4 regions of the Paenibacillus sp. MDMC362 genome follow, and region 2 is predicted to be linked to each of the others. Evidence: predicted binding sites of a transcription regulator. Region 2 holds the regulator's gene; each other region holds the start of a gene.
What was found. The regulator Rex, encoded in region 2, represses fermentation and respiration genes when NADH is low (regulators of the CRP and FNR family bind a similar motif). The targets are predictions, from matches to a motif close to TTGTGAAATATTTCACAA.

Region 1: the regulator Rex is predicted to act here: its motif matches at 2,250-2,267, upstream of DP091_RS18320 (cytochrome ubiquinol oxidase subunit I).
Region 3: the regulator Rex is predicted to act here: its motif matches at 1,622-1,639, upstream of pflB (formate C-acetyltransferase).
Region 4: the regulator Rex is predicted to act here: its motif matches at 1,709-1,726, upstream of nirB (nitrite reductase large subunit NirB).

The regions. Positions count from the first base shown of each region.
Region 1 is NZ_QLYT01000035.1:136,054-139,537, forward strand. It holds gene cydB (cytochrome d ubiquinol oxidase subunit II) at 1-778, opposite strand, end outside; gene DP091_RS18320 (cytochrome ubiquinol oxidase subunit I) at 765-2,168, opposite strand; gene ade (adenine deaminase) at 2,457-3,484, opposite strand, start outside.
Region 2 is NZ_QLYT01000008.1:37,175-40,658, forward strand. It holds gene DP091_RS02335 (amidohydrolase) at 1-1,189, opposite strand, end outside; gene DP091_RS02340 (redox-sensing transcriptional repressor Rex) at 1,164-1,829, opposite strand; gene dinG (ATP-dependent DNA helicase DinG) at 1,891-3,484, opposite strand, start outside.
Region 3 is NZ_QLYT01000008.1:200,880-204,363, reverse strand. It holds gene adhE (bifunctional acetaldehyde-CoA/alcohol dehydrogenase) at 1-1,395, shown strand, start outside; gene pflB (formate C-acetyltransferase) at 1,714-3,484, shown strand, end outside.
Region 4 is NZ_QLYT01000008.1:209,106-212,589, forward strand. It holds gene nirB (nitrite reductase large subunit NirB) at 1-1,622, opposite strand, end outside; gene DP091_RS03260 (hypothetical protein) at 1,802-2,476, opposite strand; gene DP091_RS03265 (winged helix-turn-helix transcriptional regulator) at 2,660-2,980, opposite strand; partial or broken gene DP091_RS32305 (uracil-DNA glycosylase) at 3,128-3,484, opposite strand, start outside.

The DNA of each region.
Region 1 (3,484 bases), on a different contig from region 2:
CGGTCATCCCGAAAGCCCAGCCGTCCCGCTTGACGTTCATGAAATATCCGCCCAGCAGGAATGCAAGCAGAGCCAGCACCAACAGCACGGTTAACGCCACGCCGCGCTTCTCGAAGATATCGGTCATGAAATACGTCATCACCCCGAATGCCACGAACAGGGCCGCTACGGGGAGCAGGAGTCTCCGGGCCATACGGCGCGCCCGTTCCTGAAGATCCCCCATCGTGCGCAGTGTTGTGAACATCAAGCCATGCAGCAGGCAGAGCATCACCATCGTCAGTCCGCCAACCACAGTATAGCCATTCACAACATCAAACAATCCGGCATGCAGCTGCATCTCCTCGTTAATGGGGAGTCCCTGTATCAGGCAGGCAAAAACAACGCCGAGCAGGAATGGCGGAAGCACGCTGCCGGTGAAGATCGCACCGTCCCACACCCGTTTCCAGCGAACATCGCCCACCTTGCCGCGGAATTCAAAGGCCACCCCGCGTCCGATCAAGGCCAGCAGAAGAAAGACAAGCGGAATGTAGAATCCGCTGAACAGCGTCGCATACCAGTTCGGGAAGGCGGCAAACATGGCGCCGCCCGCCGTCAACAGCCAGACTTCGTTGGCGTCCCAGAACGGGCCGATCGAGTTGATCAGCACCCGGCGCTGGGTATCATTTTTGGCTAGCAGCTGCGTGGACATCCCGACCCCGAAGTCGAAGCCCTCCAAGAAGAAGAACCCGATAAACAAAACGGCAACGAGCACAAACCACAGTTCGTTAAGAGACAGCATTGTAGCCCTCCTTATTAAACGGATCGCTTGCGTGGTGGTCCTCTTCCTCCGCCGCATACGGTCCTTTCTTAATGACTTTGATAAATAGATACGCCATAACGGCTGCCAGCACCGCATAAATGGCAGTAAACAGGATCAGCGAGAACAGGATCGAGCCTGCGCTGACGTTCGGTGAAACACTGTTCTCCGTGGTGATCAGTCCGAATACCGTCCAAGGCTGGCGTCCGATTTCCGTCATGATCCATCCCGACGTATTGGCGATGAACGGCAGCGAAATGCCGAACAGCATCAGTCTGAGGAACCATTTGCCGGCCTTCTCGACCTTTTTGCGCAGCATCAGCCACGCTCCGTACAATCCCAGCAGTATCATGACGCTGCCGGCTGCAACCATAATCCGGAAGCTCCAGAACGTGGTGCGCACCGGCGGGATATAGTCTCCAGGACCATATTGCTGTACGTATTGCGCCTGCAGCTCCTTCATCCCGATGACTTCACCGGAAAACTTGCTATAGGATAAAAAGCTGAGCAAATACGGGATTTTAAACTCCATCGTGTTCTCCTGCTTATCCGGATCGATGGCCGCAATGACCGTCCAAGGCGCAGGATCATCGCTCGTTTCCCACAGGCTCTCCGCAGCGGCCATCTTCATCGGCTGCGTATCCACCAGATACTGCGCCTGCTGGTGACCGAATACCGCAACCAGAATGGAGGTGATGAGGCCAATCACGATGGCGATGTGAAATGATTTCTTAAAGAAATCCAAATCCTGCTTCTTCATCAGCTTGTAGGCACTCACACCTGCAACGAGGAACGCCCCGGTTGTCAGTGCCCCGAAGATCGTGTGCGGGAACTCCACCAACAGCTGACCGTTCGTAATCAGTGCGAAGAAATCATTCATCTCCGCCCGCCCATTATTCATCTCGAATCCGACGGGACGCTGCATGAACGAATTCGCTGCCAGAATCCAGAATGCGGACATCAGGGTGCCGAAGGACACCAGCCAGATACTTAGCAGATGGACCTTCTTCGATAACCGGTCCCACCCGAATATCCATAGTCCGATAAACGTCGACTCGAGAAAAAACGCCAGCAACGCTTCAATGGCAAGCGGTGCGCCAAATACGTCCCCGACAAACCTCGAGTAATCCGACCAATTCATGCCGAACTGGAATTCCTGCAGAATCCCTGTCACAACCCCGACCGCAAAGTTAATCAGGAACAGCTTTCCCCAGAACTTGGCCATTTTCTTGTAGATTTCCTGGCCTTTGACAACATACATCGTCTCCATGATGGCAATCAGAAACGCCAATCCGATGGACAACGGTACGAAAATAAAGTGAAAAATGGTTGTCGATGCGAATTGAATTCGCGCCAGCATAACCGGATCCATATCAGATACCCCTTCCTTTAGCTCACGTGATCACTTCAAATTTGATTCTTTTTGTATTGTCGCAGACCACGCCCTAAAGGATTGTGACAAACATCACAATACCAGGACTCAAACGGGGGTAAAAAGTTATAAATTTGTGACGAAAATCACTAAGTTGACTGCGACTTTGTGCACATCGAAAAAAATGGAACGGGCTTGCTGACTCTGCTCGCGATTTAGAATCCTGTATTTACAATACAAAAAAGCAGGTTCGCCATCAGGCCAACCTGCTTCGGTATATCTGCGCCCTTATTGAACAGCGCCAATCTCGGTCTCGATGAGCTTGAATTCCGTTACGTCCGCGATCCCGCGGTTGGTAATGCGGATTTCCGGAATCACCGGCAGCGCAATGAGCGAGAAGGTCATGAACGGAGCATGAATGTAGCATCCGAGCTCCTTCCAAGCCTCCTCCAAGGCAGCGACTTCCTCCGCTACGATCTCAACCGGACGGTCCGCCAGCAAACCCGCAATCGGCATCGCCACCTTCGCCAGCACCTTGCCGTCCCGTACTACGATCATGCCCCCACCGCACGCCGCCAGCTCATTCGCCGCGAGTGCCATATCCTCGGCATTCGTACCCATCACCAGCAGATTGTGGCTGTCATGTGCGACCGTGGACGCAACTGCGCCGGACTTCAGTCCGAAGCCGCTCGCAAAACCGAGCGAGATTTGCCCTGTCGTGCCGTGGCGCTCAATGCATGCCAGCTGAACCACGTCCTGATCCAGGTCTGGTTGGATCACCCTTTGCTGCACGGAGAGCACCGCCGTCATTTTAGCGGTACGTGCGCTGTTCTCGATGACGCGCACCACGTTCACTTCCGTACGCGCTGCATCGAATTTGCTGCGCAGCTGAAAGTCTTCCGCAGTAAGCGAACGCTGCAGCCGGACCGAGTTAAAAGCTTTTTCCGGGTATTGATATACCGGGAATGCCTTCACGAGTCGGCCGTTCTCTGCCACCACTTCGCCATCCGTGATCACAACGGAAGGGACCATGCTCAACAGATCATCAATCAGCAAAATATCCGCCGTTTTGCCAGGAGAGATGCTGCCAAGCTCCATATCCATCCCGAAATAACGAGCGACATTGATCGTTCCCAGCTGGATCGCCGTAACCGGGTCCACGCCCTCTTCCATAGCGCGGCGGACCACATGGTTCATATGTCCGAGTCTCAGCAGCGTCTGCGGATATACATCATCCGTAACCAGAGAAATATTGTCTGTGCGCACCTTATCTTCCGTTATGACCTTAACAACTTCCTTCACATCCTGCCAAGCCG
Region 2 (3,484 bases):
GCTCAACATCCTTGGCACTGGCGGAGTAGATAGCATGAGAAATGTAATCCGTCTTCGGAAGGAAGTGCGCCTGATCCGTGTTCAGTGCGATCATATCTGCCTTCATGCCTACCGCAAGTGTACCAATATCCATAAGGAAGGCTGATTTGGCTCCATATTCTGTTCCCATTCGAAGGGCTTCGGATGCTGGAATCGCGGTTGGATCCCCGCTCACTCCTTTATGGATCAGTGCGGCCAGCCGCATCTCTTCAAACATATCCAGATTATTATTGCTGGCAGGTCCATCGGTACCCAAAGACACGGTGACCCCGGCTTTCAGCAGTGCAGGCACGCGAGCGATGCCGCTGGCAAGCTTCAAATTGCTGCCTGGATTATGCGAAACCATGACTTGATGTTTGGCCAAAGTTTCGATTTCCTCATCGGTCAGATGGACGGCATGAGCAAGCAGCGTTGGACGGGAGAACATGCCAAGCTTCTCTAGGTGAGCAACAGGCCGAAGTCCGTAGTCATTTACGTTCTGAGCTACTTCCGCTTCTGTTTCGGACATATGCGTATGCAAAGGCAAATTCAAATCATGCGAAACTTGCACGAATTTTTCGATGAAATCCGGCGGACATGTATACGGTGCATGCGGTGAGATCATCGTCGTAATTCTACCGTCAGCCTGACCGTGCCAGTCTTTCGCGAATGCAACCGCCTCATCCAGCTTCTGCTGCTGCACCTCAGGCGGACATAATCCGATGACGCCGCGTGTCAGAACGCCGCGCATGCCTGAGTCCTGCACTACCTTTGCAACCTGATCCATATGATCATACATATCCACAAATGTCGTGGTTCCGCCTTTGATCATCTCCAGCACGGAGAGGGAGGTTCCCCAGTATACATCGTCGGCCGTGAATTTGGCTTCCATCGGCCACATTTTTTCTTGAAGCCAAACCTGTAGTGCCAGATCGTCGCCATACCCGCGAAGAAGCGACATGGCCGCATGTCCGTGCGTGTTCACCAATCCAGGCAGGAAAAACAGATGGGTTCCGTCGATGATTTCTGTCCCCTCTTGAACAGTCGGCTCTTCTTCACCCAAGTAGGTGATCCGGTCGTTCTCCACGACCATATATCCGCGTAACACGGATCTTCCTTCCTCTAATACCGCAAACGTTCCGTTTTTAACCATCCACTTCGTTGTCGTCATGTGCTGCATCCTCCTTGCCGTTATCCAAATAATAGGCCAAACTCTGCAAATCCGTAGTAAAATCAGCCGTATGAATCCGGATATGGGATGGAGCTTTCAGGATAGTCGGCGCAAAATTCAGGATAGCCTCTATGCCTGCTGCGATAAGTTGATTCGCTACATTCTGCGCCTCAAAATCCGGAACGGTGATAATCCCGATACGAATGCCGTACTCATGGACCGTCTTCTCCAGCTCCTCCATTGGCTGTACGACCAAATTGTTAATTTTCATACCAACTTTGGGAGAATACGAATCGAAAACCGCCACAATCTTCATATTGTCCTTCAGAAATGCATTGTAATTCGATAATGCATGTCCAAGATTACCGGCCCCAATCAATGCAACATTGATCTTCTGGTCCAGCTTTAGAATCTGGCGAATTTTCTCGATCAGATAAGATACGTCATATCCGATCCCTTTCCGTCCAAAATCACCGAAATACGCTAGGTCCTTACGAATTTGAGCAGGATTGAGATCCAGTTTCTGCCCCAGTTCCTGGGAGGAAACCGTGGAGACCTCCCTTTTCTGAAGCTCATTCAAATAGCGCAAGTATACAGGTAATCTGCGGACCACGGCTTCCGAAATTTTTTCCGATTTCATGCATGCTCCCCCTAATAATAGGTTAATAACTACATTTGTTTGTGCTGTTAATGGTTTTACTTTATTCAGCTTGGTTCTCTATGCCTGCCTCTTCCTGCAGCCATTCCGAAATTCGGGGAACGATCCCCTCTGTCGGCATATGCTCCATCTTCGGTCCAGGCAAGGAATATAAGAAGTACTTCCCGTAATAGGATTCAATGACCCGAGTATCGTAGACGATGACAATCCCCTTATCCTGCGCGGTCCGTACCAGTCGGCCAAATCCCTGTTTGAAGCGAATGACCGCTTGCGGAACCGAAAGCTTCATGAACGGGTTCTTCTTCTGCTGCTGCAGAAGCTCGCTCTTGGCTTCGACCAGAGGGTGATTCGGCGGCTGGAACGGCAGCCGGACGATGGCAAGGCAGGTGAGCGCCTCACCGGGTATATCTACTCCTTCCCAGAAGGAGCTGGTGCCCAGCAGAACCGAAGCGCTGCTATCCTGGAATCTCCGGATTAACTTGGTACGGCTGGTTCCGTCCATCCCTTGTCCCAGTACCGTAATATCGCTGGATCCCAGCGCCTCCTTCAAGGGCTCATGCACCTGACGCAGCATGCGGTACGAGGTGAACAGGACAAGCATGCGACCGTGCGTCGCGATGGCCGTATCAGCCAATGACTGCACAAGTGTATTCACAAAGAGTGCATCCCCGACCGAGCCCTTCACGCTCGGAAAATCGCGCGGCACAACAAGGAGAGCCTGCTCCCTGTAATTAAACGGGGACGGCAGCAGGACCGTGTTCAGGTTGCCGTTGTCTGCCGCTTCCTGAAGACCCAAGTTCTCGATCATGAACTGAAACGATTTGTCCACCGACAAGGTCGCCGATGTCAGAATCACGCTTTGTTTTTTGTCAAAAAACAATTCCTTTAAGTGGGTGCTGACGTCGACAGGCACCGCATAAAGCTGCAGCGATTTGCCGCGGAAGTTGCCGTTCGCCTCCATCCAGTATACCGTGCCCTCATCGTTCAGGGACATGAAGGTCCTCAGGTCCTCGCGGTGTGCCGCCAGGTCCTTAAATAGACCCGATAGGTCTGTTAACAGACTGTCCGCGCTGTAGTCGTCCAGATCTTCCTTCATTTCGGCAATCAACTTGTCACCCTTGCGAACGACATCGCCCAGCGTCAGATGGATTTGATGCTCCAGCTCGGCCAGCGAATTCCAATCCTTCGGCTTCTTCAGCGGCGATAAGCGAAGCGAGAATTGACCGGCATCCCCCGGAGTCGCGTCTCCGCGCTCCGGAAGCAGTCCGAACAATTGGTCGCTGAGCCGGTCCCAATTCTCTTTGACGGTGATCAGATCCGGATAAATCCGGTCGATGATGGAAGACCACTCGACAGCCTTCTCATGGGACGACGCTTGCAGCAGCTGGCGAAGAGCCGGAAGCTGACCGCTTCGGCTGTCTTTGTACATACGGGTCAACGTATGGACAACCGAAAAATATTTCATCTGCAAGCCCAGGTGCTTGCCCGCGACGTCCTCCAGATGATGCGCTTCATCGATGACGAGACGCTCATAACTCGGAAGCAGCTGGTGATTCGCTTTCACGTCGGTGAACAGCTTCGAATGGTTCGTAATGACAACATCCGCGATGCCCGCCTCATGTTTGGCCCTGTGATAA
Region 3 (3,484 bases), 160 kb from region 2:
AATCAGCCATCTTCGCAAGGCGGTATCGGCGATATCTACAACACGAATCTGCCATCGCTGACGCTGGGCTGCGGTTCGTATGGACGTAACTCCACTTCGTCGAACGTGACGGCTGTCAATTTAATCAACGTGAAAAGGGTGAACCGAAGAACCGTGAACATGCAGTGGTTTAAAGTGCCTGACAAAATTTACTTTGAAAAAGGTTCCACGCAGTATCTTGCGAAAATGCCGGAAATCACCCGTGTCGCTATCGTTACTGACCCCATGATGGTGAAGCTGGGTTATGTGGAGCGGGTAGAGCACTATCTGCGTCAGCGCAGAGTGCCGGTAGCCATCGAAGTGTTCTCGGAGGTTGAGCCGGATCCTTCGACAACGACCGTAGAACGCGGAACGGAGATGCTTGCAAGATTCCAGCCGGACTGCATCATCGCCCTCGGCGGCGGATCGCCAATGGATGCAGCGAAAGCCATGTGGCTGTTCTATGAATATCCGGATACGGATTTTAACAATCTGAAGCAAAAATTCATGGATATCCGCAAGCGGGTGTATAAATACCCGAAACTTGGACAGAAAGCGAAGTTCGTTGCCATTCCAACGACGTCGGGAACGGGCTCGGAGGTAACTTCGTTTGCCGTCATCACGGACAAAGGGCTGGGAAATACCAAGTACCCGCTGGCGGATTATGAGCTGACACCGGATGTGGCGATTATCGATCCGGAATTTGTATACACGCTGCCTCAAACGGCGGTAGCCGATACCGGCATGGATGTCCTGACACATGCAATTGAAGCCTACGTATCGGTGATGGCCAGCGATTATACGGATGGGCTTGCCATCAAGGCCATACAGCTGGTGTTCCAGTATCTTGAGCAGTCGGCGCTTACCGGCGACAAACTCGCCCGCGAAAAAATGCATAATGCTTCGACGCTTGCCGGCATGGCTTTTGCGAATGCGTTCCTAGGTATCAACCACAGTCTTGCGCATAAGTGGGGTGGTCAGTATCATACGGCACACGGACGCACCAATGCGATATTGATGCCTCACGTCATCCGTTACAACGCGAAGAAGCCAACGAAGTTCGCTGCATGGCCTAAATACACCCACTTTGTGGCTGATGAGAGATATGCTGAAATTGCACGGATTCTCGGACTGCCGGCAAGAACGACGGAAGAGGGCGTGAACAGTCTAATTGGCGCAATCCGGGAGCTGAACAGCAAGCTCGGGATCGAGGAGTCGTTCCAGCAGCTTGGCATCGACCCTAAAGATTTCGAGAAAAATGTTGAGCATTTGGCGGACCGGGCTTTTGAAGACCAGTGTACAACGAGCAATCCGAAGCTGCCGCTGGTGACAGAGCTCGCAGAAGTTTACCGCAACGCCTATTACGGCCGGTTCTAGTCAAGATAGACTCTAAACGCCGATCGTGAAGATCCATATAGATTTTCAGACAAGGTATGCAAGACCAGGTTCAGAGTGATATAAATCACGGGGAAAGAGAAGTTTGTGATTATTATCACAGATGCAGGGAATTAACAGGACTACAATAAAGGTGTAGAAGGAAGCAGAATCTCAGATCTTTGATATAGAAGCTTGAAGGCACAAGGCGGGGTAGTGGCACCATTGATCGTGAAAATAATCACATTGAAGATCTGAGATAGATCAAGGTGCGGCCCCGCCTGTCCATGCAAGCCCCAGCAAATCTAGGAGGGATTCAATATGTCGGTGATTGAAAAAGAAGCAGGCTGGAAAGGTTTTAAATCAGGTAAATGGACCAAGCGAATTGACGTTAATGATTTTATTGCAGAGAACCTTACTCCCTATTATGGCTCTGATGGATTTTTGGCGGGACCCACGGATAACACCAAAGCACTGTGGGATATCGTATCGGATTTAACCAAGAAGGAACGGGAGAACGGCGGGGTTCTGGATGTGGATGTCCATACACCATCGACCATCACCTCCCATCAACCCGGCTATTTGGACAAGGATAAAGAACAGATTGTCGGCGTTCAGACCGATGAGCCGTTCAAACGCTCGATCCAGCCTTTCGGCGGGGTCCGGATGATGATTGATGCGTGCAACGCATACGGCTTTGAAATGCCGCAGGCGGTTGTGGACATCTTTAACGGTATACGCAAAACGCATAACCAGGGCGTGTTTGATGCCTACACTCCTGAGATGAGAGCAGCGCGCAAGGCCGGGATTATTACGGGTCTTCCCGATGCTTACGGCCGTGGACGTATCATCGGTGATTATCGCAGAGTATCGTTATACGGCGTGGACGCGCTGATCCAGGACAAATTGAGAGAACTTTCCGAGCTTGAAGTGGACGCCATGGATGAGCCGATCATCCGCTTGCGGGAAGAATTGTCTGAACAAATGCGGGCGCTCAAGGAACTGAAGGAAATGGCGGCAATGCACGGGTATGACATTTCCAAACCTGCGAATACGGCGAAGGAAGCATTCCAGTGGCTGTATTTCGGTTACTTGGCCGCAATCAAGGAGCAGAATGGCGCTGCGATGTCGCTTGGCCGGGTATCTTCTTTCCTTGATATTTATATTCAACGGGATCTGGCTGAAGGCAAGCTGACGGAAGAAACAGCCCAGGAACTGGTCGACCATTTCGTTATGAAACTTCGGATCGTGAAATTCCTGCGTACGCCGGATTATAACGAGCTGTTTAGCGGGGATCCGACGTGGGTAACGGAATCCATCGGGGGCATGTCGGTAAACGGTGAGACGAGAGTGACCAAGAACAGCTTCCGTTTCCTGCACACCCTGTACAATTTGGGACCTGCGCCGGAACCGAACTTGACGGTGCTATGGTCGGAGAAGCTGCCGGAAGCCTTCAAAAAATATTGTTCGAAGGTTTCGATCGAAACCAGCTCGATTCAATACGAGAACGATGATCTGATGCGTCCGATCTACGGAGACGATTACGGCATCGCCTGCTGCGTATCCGCGATGCGCATCGGAAAGCAGATGCAGTTCTTCGGAGCCAGAGCAAACCTCGCTAAAGCGCTGCTCTATGCGATTAACGGCGGTAGAGATGAGAAATCCGGCGCCCAGGTTGGACCGGAATATCCGGCCATCACCGCGGAAGTTCTGAGTTATGATGAAGTCATGAAGCGGTTCAAGCCGATGATGGAATGGCTTGCGAAGCTCTATATGAATACGCTCAATGTGATCCATTACATGCATGACAAATACAGCTATGAACGGATAGAGATGGCGCTTCACGACCGGGATATTCTGCGCACGATGGCATGCGGCATTGCAGGCTTGTCCGTAGCAGCGGATTCACTGAGCGCAATTAAATATGCGAAGGTGAAGCCGGTACGCAACGAGCAAGGGATTGCGGTCGATTTTGAAATCGAGGGCGAGTTCCCTTGCTACGGCAACAACGATGATCGTGTGGATAGCATTGCCGTTGAGCTGGTCGAAGCCTTCATGAGCATGATTCGCAAGCACAAGGCTTACCGTGATG
Region 4 (3,484 bases), 170 kb from region 2:
GTTACCGGGTTCAGCATGGCCAGATAATAATGAATGGCCGGGCGGCATTTCGAGCAGCCTTCCGGGTTGCTGAAGTTCAGAACATGCATGACTTCCTTCGTCGTGGTAAGTCCCTTCGCACGGATTTCCGCGACGATGTCATCCCGATCGAGTGTCGTGCATGAGCATATGCCTTGTTTGCCTGCGGCCTTAAAGCCATCGCCCAATACGCTCTGGAGTATTTGCTCCACAACAGGTTTACAGCCGCCGCACGAGCGGGTAGCACCTGTGCAAGCTTTGATCTCATCCACTGTCGTATGACCTTCGAGAGTAATGGCATCTACAATGGCTTTCTTGGTTACGCCGTTGCATCCGCATACGATCTCATCGTCAGGCATCTTTTCCAGCGAAAATGCCTTGCTGCCTCCTGTCCCTGCACGATCCGTGCCCATGATTGAATCGTAAATCTCATCCGTCATGGCTGTCTTTTTCCGAATCATGGATTGAAGGCTTGCCGAATCGCTCACATCTCCGAACAATATCGCTCCGACAATGATATTATCGCGGATTAATATTTTCTTATATGTCTTGCGCCAATCATCTTTCGCGGTGATCACCGCGTGTTCGGCTTGCTCCATGAACTCGCCGGCAGAGAATACATCAACACCGCTGATTTTTAGTTTCGTCGATACAATGCTTCCCTCGTAAGGCTTGCCTTCCACACCGCACAGATGTTTTGCGAGTACCTGTCCCTGTTCGAACAACGGCGCAACCAGGCCGTAGCATACGCCCCGATGCTCGCAGCACTCGCCAACCGCATACACATCCGGCCAGGAAGTTTGAAGATAATCATTAACTACGATTCCACGGTTCACTTCGATTCCGCTCGCTTCGGCGATCGCGCTGTTCGCTCTGATGCCCACTGCCATGACCACCAGGTCGACCTCAAGCTCATCCCCATCCTTGAACCGGAGTCCGGTGACCCTGGTATCTCCCAATATTTCGGTTGTTTGTTTGCCTAGTAAGAAGTTGATCCCCTGGTGTTCAAGCTCCCTTTTCAGCATGCTGGATGCCATTGAATCCAACTGGCTCTCCATCAAATCCTGCATGAGATGTACCACCGTCACCTCCATGCCGAGGCTGACCAATCCCTTGGCAGCTTCCAGACCCAGAAGCCCCCCGCCGATGACTGCCGCTTTCTTGTACGCCTTAGCGGCCTCCAGCATCTGGGTGCAATCGGCTATGTTACGAAAACCGATAACGCCTTCTTTGCCACTACCCGGTACGGGTAAAATAAAAGGCTTCGAGCCTGTTGCTATCATTACTTTGTCATACGGCACCGTCAATCCGTTGTCGGCTGTCACGACCTTGCGCTCTCCGTCAATCGCCGTTACGGTGACACCCGTGTGCAAAGTGATATGGTTATCCTCGTACCATTTCCAATCATTCAATACAATGTCATCCAGGGTTTTGCTGCCTTCCAACACATACGACAGTATAATGCGGTTATAATTCGGATGAGGCTCCTGTCCAATGACGGTGATGTCAAAATTCCCACCCAATTTAATGATTTGCTCGACCGTACTAATCCCGGCAATACCGTTGCCAATGACAACTAATTTTTCTCTCTTTATATTGGACATAAGTTTGATTCCTCCCCAACACGTTTATCTAGATCGTGGTATTCCGTTCCTTTCACATAAATTATATCGTCTGACGGCATTATTTTTTGTGATATATTTCACATAAATCGTTAAAATTTTAAACAATAATGCCAAATAACCCTGTCCGCGTCGGAACAAGGTTATGATGAGAAAACGCTCTATATAATGTCGGCTTCCATATAGGCTCGTTCGCCGCTTGGCACTTTTAAATAAGGGCGAATACCCGCAAACCCCTTCGCATCCAGATTTACCCCGGTCATCCAGTTCCCCTCTAATAAGCCGCCATCCGATTGCATAGTGACGGCAGGCGCCTGAATATGCTCCTGATACAGAACGATGCCGGCCTGTATGGTCTTAAAGGCTTTTCCCTGCTCCACCAACGGTACGGCGCTGATATACGTAGGCACAAAGTAATTCGCAATCACATCCAGCTCTTCCCCGTCAAAAAACGGCTCGCTGCCAAGGAAGGGATGCATCATCACGATTTTCTCATAGAGTGACCAGACGATCATCTGCAGAAATCTTCCCGTTCGTCCCATATTCTGTCCGGTAGCATGAAATCGATCGGTTTCATAACCAATGAACTTCCATCCCCCGGGGGCTTTGACCCATTTCTGAAACATGACGGAAGCACCGGTACCGTTTTGGGTAACGTTTTCTGCAGGCTCCGGGCTTGTTCCAGACGCAGCTAACCACAGGGAATCCGGCACATACTGGCTCAGCATCCGTTTGGTTTTCTCACAAATATGAAGCACTTTTAATGAAGCGTTTTCAAGTTCTGAGATGTCCTCTTGTCCATAATGGAAACGGGAGATATACGTTCGCTTGGTCATGGGCTCGCCTCCTTGATATGCCGCTCTCGTTATTTACATCATATAGCAGCCGGGTCCGCTTGGTGCATGTCCACATATTCTTGCCGTAAATAAACAGCAACCATACTTCCGTTTAGAAAAAAAACCCTGAAATGAGGATGTCTCATGCCAGGGTTTAATCATCAAGGGGAGTCTTAAGATGACTCATCTTTCGACCCATTGTTCTGCCCAGGATGCAATTTGCTCCATCACCGGACGAAGTGCTTTGCCTTTTTCAGTCAGTTCATATTCAATACGTACCGGTGTTTCCGGGTAGACATGACGAATCAGTATCCCTTCACATTCCAAATCCTTCATCCGCTCGGAGAGCATTTTATCGCTCATGGACGGAATCAAATTTGAAATATCCTTAAAGCGCTTAGGTCCGCTCATCAACGTTTGAATAATCAAACCGTTCCACCGTTTGCCCAGAAAAGAAAATGCAGATTCAAAACGGGGACACATCGTAACATTTGTAACTTCCATATCCCTTCACCTCTTTACGAAGTCACCTTGTTTATAGAAACTCATAAGCTTTATCAAAAAACTAGAAAACTTACGAATTGTAAGTATGTTTCATTTTAGCACATTTCCGAGAAACTGAAAACCACCTAGCCCCTATTTCCCATAAAATCAGCTTTTATCCCATAAAATACGAGCCAAAATATCCAAATCATTCTGGATCCATGTGGACAATTTCCTATTATACAGTACGGCCGCTGGATGGAACATAGGGAATATCTTATAGGTTTCCTCCGAAAACCTATAGCCTGCGCTTGGATTCTCCGGGTCTGCAGCTTGCTGGACCGGGCCCTCCATCAGTTTGCCGTGAAGCGATGTCACCGTTTCATGACTTCCGATTAATCGGTGCAGTGCCGTATTTCCCATGGGTGCGATCATGTGCGGGCGAACCCACCGGATCTCTTCATCAAGCAAGGTGCATGGGCCCATATTTCCGCCTTCGTCGGTGTACGATTAGAACGGCTGATG